2 regions of the Paenibacillus sp. FSL M7-0656 genome follow, and region 1 is predicted to be linked to the other one. Evidence: predicted binding sites of a transcription regulator. Region 1 holds the regulator's gene; the other holds the start of a gene.
What was found. The regulator Rex, encoded in region 1, represses fermentation and respiration genes when NADH is low (regulators of the CRP and FNR family bind a similar motif). The targets are predictions, from matches to a motif close to TTGTGAAATATTTCACAA.

Region 1 (3,220 bases):
TCAACATCCTTGGCAGAAGCCGAATAGATTGTATGTGAGATCAGGTCTGTATGTGGATAGAAATGTGCCTGTTCAATGTCCAAGGCGATAAAGTCAGCCTTCATGCCGACCTGGAGTGCTCCGGTATTGTTCAAGAAGATGGATTTGGCACCGTATGACGTTCCGAGTAATAACGCTTCGCCTGCTGGCACTGCCGTCGGGTCACCAGATACACCTTTGTGAATCAATGCAGCCAGTCTCATTTCCTCGAACATATCCAGGTTGTTGTTGCTTGCCGGTCCGTCTGTTCCGAGTGACACGGTAACTCCTGCTTTCAGCAACGCAGGTACCCGCGCAACACCGGAAGCGAGTTTCAGGTTACTTCCCGGGTTATGGGATACAGCCACATCATGACGGGCCAGAATCTCAATCTCTTCGTCATTCAGATGCACCGCATGTGCAACCAGGGATGGACGAGAGAAAAAGCCCAGTTTCTCCAGATGTGCCACAGGACGCAGTCCATAATCAGCCACGTTCTGCTCGACTTCACGAAGCGTTTCCGACATATGTGTATGAAGGGGAAGGTTTAGGTCGTTCGCGACCTGCACAAGCTTCTCTATGTAGTCAGGAGGGCATGTATATGGTGCATGTGGCGAGATTACGGTTGTAATGCGACCATCTGCCTGTCCATTCCACTCACGCGCAAACGCAGCCGACTCCTCCAGCTTCCGCAATTGTTCTTCTTCCGAGCACAGCCCGATTACACCACGTGCCAGTGCTGCTCTAACGCCGGATTGCTCCACAACTTTGGCAACTTGATCCATGTGATCGTACATGTCCAGGAAAGCTGTAGTTCCGCCTTTCAACATTTCAAGCACCGATAGCGAAGTTCCCCAATATACGTCTTCTGAAGTCATTTTCGCTTCCATCGGCCACATTTTTTCCTGCAACCATACTTGCAATGCAAGATCGTCTCCGTGCCCTCTGAGCAACGACATCGCTGCATGACCATGCGTATTGATCAGACCCGGCAGGAAGAACAGTCCTTTTCCATCCACTTTGGTACAATTTTTGTCTTCATCCGGCAATGTCTCACCAATATGCACAATCTTGTCATTCTCAACAACCATGTATCCGTGGACCACGTTCCATGTTGTGCCGCCTTCATTAACGGCAAATTTGCCGTTGTGAATTACCCATCTATTTGTTGTCATCTTCCTCGTCGTCCTTTCCAGTCTCCAAGTAATAGGCCAAACTAAGCAGATCCGTTGTGAAGTCAGCATGGTGAATGCGGATATGCGGCGGTGTTTTTAGAATGGTTGGTGCAAAATTAAGGATCGCTTCAATTCCTGATTCAATAAGCTGATCGGCTACATTTTGGGCTTCCGTATCCGGAACCGTGATAATTCCGATGCGAATGTTTTCCGTTTTAACGGCTTCCGTCAATTCATCCATTGGTTTTACCGTCAAACTGTTGATTTGACTACCAATCTTCGGTCCGTATGCATCAAATACAGCAACAATTTTCATGTTGTCTTTCAGATACGCGTTATAGTTGGACAAGGCCTGTCCGAGATTACCCGCGCCTACCAGAGCCACATTAATTTGCTGATCGATTTTGAGAATGTGACGAATTTTTTCGATCAGATAGGATACATCATACCCGATCCCTTTACGACCAAAATCACCGAAGTAAGCCAGGTCTTTACGAATTTGGGCCGGATTCAGATCCAGCCTCTGTCCAAGCTCTTGAGAAGAAACAGTAGCCACCTCACGCTGATGCAACTCGTTCAAATAACGCAAGTATACAGGCAGACGTCGTACCACCGCTTCCGAAATTTTATCCGATTTCATTCTTGCTCCCCCTTACCAAGGCCACGATAAAATAATAGATGAAAAGATGAGCATTCTGTATAAAACTCAAAGATAAACGTGACATTTTATACGGAATGCTCCTTGTAATTTAGGTTATAAGTTCTTACGTGCAACTGCTTTAATCGGATACGGAAATATCTAATAAAGTTTAACGCCAAACGATAGTGTCATGCAATGATATAACGAACAAAACGACCATTATTTTTGTTCATTAGCAGGTTTTTCCAACCACTCGGTAATTCGTGGAACCATCTGCTCCGTGAGCATATGCTCCATTTTGGGACCAGGTAATGAATATAAAAAGAATTTACCGTAGTACGCTTCAATCACCCGTGTATCATAAACAATGACAATTCCTCTGTCCTTCGCTGTACGCACCAACCGGCCAAATCCCTGCTTGAAACGAATGACCGCTTGCGGCACGGACAGTTTCATGAACGGATTTTTCTTCTGTTCCTGAAGCAGCTCACTCTTGGCTTCCACCAACGGATGATTCGGTGGCTGGAAAGGCAATCGCACAATAGCGAGACAGGTTAGCGCCTCTCCCGGGATATCTACACCCTCCCAAAAGCTGCTTGTGCCCAGAAGTACCGTTGCTTTGGCATCTTGAAACCTGCGAGTCAATTTGGAACGACTTCCACTGTCAACGCCTTGCCCAAGCAACGAGATGTCGTTGCCAGACAGTGCCTCCTTCAGCGGATCATAGACCTGTCGCAACATCTTGTATGAAGTAAACAGAACCATCATGCGTCCACGCGTAGCAATTGCCGTCTCTGCAAGTGATTGCACCAGCATATTAACAAAGTGCGCATCACCCACACTTCCCTTCACACTCGGGAAATCACGCGGAATCACCAGAAGTGCCTGATCGCGATAGTTGAAAGGTGATGGCAGCATCGACGTTAACAGCCGATTATTCTCAGAGGCTTCCTGTAAGCCAAGCTGCTCAATCATGAACTGGAATGACTTATCTACCGAGAGCGTAGCCGATGTAAGCACAACACTTTTCTTTTTGTCAAAAAATAAATCCTTAAGTTGGGCACTGACATCTACAGGTACGGCATACAGCTGAAGAGATTTACTGCGGAACTGACCGCTGGCTTCCATCCAGTACACCGTTTTGGCGTCATCCATACGCATGAAGAAACGTAGATTCTCCTTCAATGTGGTCAGATCTTTCAGCAATCCTGTAATGTCCGTGATCAGACTATCCGATTGATAATCATCCTGATCCTCTTTCACTTCAAGCAGCAATTTGTCCCCTTTGCGAACCAAATCGCCCAGAGTCACATAGATCTGGTTCTCCAGATCCTGCAACTCCTGCCATTTTGCAGGTTTCTGAGATGCTTTCAGACGCAGTGAAAAT
Region 2 (3,220 bases), 2.8 Mb from region 1:
AACTTGTTGAGGTTGTAGACTTCCTCAAGGACCCTCGTAAATTCGCAGCAGTAGGTGCGCGGATTCCTAAGGGCGTATTGCTCGTAGGGCCTCCAGGTACCGGTAAAACATTGCTCGCTCGTGCCGTAGCCGGTGAAGCGGGTGTACCATTCTTCACTATTTCAGGTTCCGACTTCGTGGAAATGTTTGTCGGTGTCGGTGCATCACGTGTTCGTGATTTGTTTGAAAATGCGAAGAAAAATGCCCCATGTATCATCTTTATCGATGAGATTGATGCTGTAGGACGTCAGCGTGGTGCTGGTCTTGGTGGTGGTCACGATGAACGTGAACAGACACTCAACCAGTTGCTCGTTGAGATGGACGGATTCGGAGTTAATGAAGGTATCATCATCATTGCCGCAACGAACCGTGCAGATATTTTGGACCCTGCCTTGCTGCGTCCAGGACGTTTTGACCGTCAAATTACGGTTGACCGCCCTGATGTAAGAGGTCGTGAAGCTGTCCTGAAAGTACATTCCCGTAATAAACCACTGACCAAAGATGTGAAGATGGATATTATCGCGAAGCGTACAACAGGTTTCTCTGGTGCGGATTTGGAGAATCTCTTGAACGAAGCGGCATTGCTTGCAGCGCGTCGTAACCGTAAAGATATTTCCATGAAGGAAGTTGACGAAGCGATTGACCGTGTCATCGTTGGTACGGAGAAGAAAAGCCGTGTCATCAGTGATCGCGAGAAACGAATCGTTGCTTATCACGAAGCAGGTCATACCATTGTTGGATACTTCCTCGAACATGCTGATATGGTACATAAAGTGACCATTATTCCGCGCGGACGTGCGGGTGGATATGTAATCATGTTGCCAAAAGAAGACCGTATGCTGGTTACCAAGCAGGAATTGCTGGATAAAGTAACCGGACTTCTCGGGGGTCGTGTAGCTGAAGAATTGTTCATCGGAGAAATTGGTACTGGTGCATACAGTGACTTCCAGCAAGCGACAGGTATTGTTCGCAGCATGGTTATGGAATACGGTATGAGTGAGAAATTGGGACCTATGCAATTCGGAAGTTCACAAGGACAGGTATTCCTTGGTCGGGATATCGGTCATGAACAGAATTACTCGGATTCCATTGCTTACGAGATTGATCAGGAAATGCAACGCTTTATTAATGACTGTTATGAGAAGTGTAAGGACTTGCTTGTTAAACATTCAAAAGAGATGCACCTGATCGCTCAAACTTTGCTTGAGGTTGAGACTTTGGAAATGGATCAGATCAAGCAATTGATCGAAACAGGTTCTTTGACTCCAAAAGCAGAGAATGACAATGATGGTGAAGGCACACCAACTGAAGGCGGAGAGCCAATCATCGACACCATCGGTGATGTGCGTGTTCGTATTCAAGGTAAAGATGAAACGCCTGAGCCACCAGCCGGAGATATTCCAAACGAAGCTCCGAATCTGGAAAAGGGTAATAACAATAACCCGGATGATGGCGGAACGAAGCCAACGTCTTAATGCATAATACATCTGGCTATGATAGCAGGTGAAATCAAGAGAGCCCTCGAGGCTCTCTTTTTTTATCCATTATTTTAAAAGAGGATAGATAAAGATAAACGGGAGTTAGATGGCGAACCAGTTAGCAAACAGGTGGTTACAGCGCTGTCCCGGGCCTTTTTCATTTATTGACAGAGTCGTGAACGTTGTGTAAATTAGTTGTTAAACCGCTTGTGATTCGTTTCTCAAGCGAAGATAACGACTTAGGTTAGCCCACGAAACAGCGCATGACGCTGTCCCGATAAAGGAGAGGATCACAGGTGGAAGCTCTGGCTTTAGAGCGCAAGGCTGAGATGAACCGCGAGCTGCGTGAGCGGCTTATGGTGTTGAAAAAGGAACGTAATGCCATTATTCTTGCCCATTATTATCAACGTGACGAAGTACAGGAGGTTGCCGACTTCCGTGGAGATTCATTTCTGTTAGCCCAGAAGGCAGCACAGACAGATGCGGATGTGATCGTTTTCTGTGGTGTTCATTTTATGGGTGAAAGCGCTAAAATTCTTGCGCCAAATAAAACAGTTATTATCCCGGACGAACGTGCGGGCTGCCCAATGGCAGATATGGTGAATGTGGATGGACTACGCAAATTGAAAGCACAACATCCTAATGCCAAGGTGGTTACGTATATCAATTCCTCGGCTGAGATCAAAGCAGAGACTGACATCTGTTGTACATCAGCGAACGCAGTCCGGGTTATTCAATCGGTGGATTCCGACGAAATTATCTGGGTACCGGATAAAAACCTGGGACATTATGTGCAGCAGCATACAGACAAGAAAATGATTATATGGGAAGGTTACTGCAACACTCACGATATGCTTACAGTCAAAGATGTGGTGGAGATGAGAGCCAAGCATCCCAATGCGGAGTTTGTTGTCCATCCAGAGTGTCGCCCTGAGGTTGTAGAAATGGGTGATTTTGTAGGCAGCACAACAGCTATTCTGGAGTATTGCAAAAATTCATCAGCGAAGGAATTTATCGTAGGTACCGAAGATGGTACAGGATATCAGCTTCGTCTGGATAGTCCGGATAAACAGTTCCACTTTGCTACCAAGTTCCTCGTATGTCCCAACATGAAGGTGAACAACTTGAAGAAACTGGTGAAATGCCTGGAAACGATGAAGCCGCAAATCTACGTGCCACCGGCCGTTGCCGACAAAGCCAGAGAATCGCTAGAGCGCATGTTGTTGGTAAAGTAGGATGCGCTACTCTTGCTCCAAGACAGGTGAATAACATGATACCGCAATATTTAGTTGATTTTGATCTGTCTGCGCTACCCATGGTAGAGACGGATGTACTGGTTATAGGCTCAGGGATTGCTGGTTTGTTTACTGCCATTAAGGCAAGCGAACAACAACGTGTATTAATGATCACAAAGAAGTCATTACTTGAAAGTAACACCAGATATGCGCAGGGAGGCATCGCTGCGGTTATTGCTGAGGATGATTCGCCTGCTTACCACTTGCAGGACACACTTGTAGCAGGAGCGGGCTTATGCCGCTCCGAAGCGGTAGAGGTATTGGTGAATGAGGGTCCCGACGGAGTGAAGGAACTGATTCGTTTGGGTACTTTATTTGATCTGGAGAACGGCGAGTTGGCGTTGACGCAGGAAGGTGCGCATAGCCACCGCCGTATTTTGCATGCCAACGGAGATGCAACGGGATATG

Region 2: the regulator Rex is predicted to act here: its motif matches at 1,725-1,742, upstream of nadA (quinolinate synthase NadA).

The regions. Positions count from the first base shown of each region.
Region 1 covers NZ_JBBOOT010000001.1:6,987,377-6,990,596, reverse strand. Annotated here, with positions in the region: gene MHI01_RS30705 (amidohydrolase) at 1-1,193, opposite strand, end outside; gene MHI01_RS30700 (redox-sensing transcriptional repressor Rex) at 1,180-1,833, opposite strand; gene dinG (ATP-dependent DNA helicase DinG) at 2,053-3,220, opposite strand, start outside.
Region 2 covers NZ_JBBOOT010000001.1:4,140,921-4,144,140, reverse strand. Annotated here, with positions in the region: gene ftsH (ATP-dependent zinc metalloprotease FtsH) at 1-1,514, shown strand, start outside; gene nadA (quinolinate synthase NadA) at 1,814-2,752, shown strand; gene nadB (L-aspartate oxidase) at 2,788-3,220, shown strand, end outside.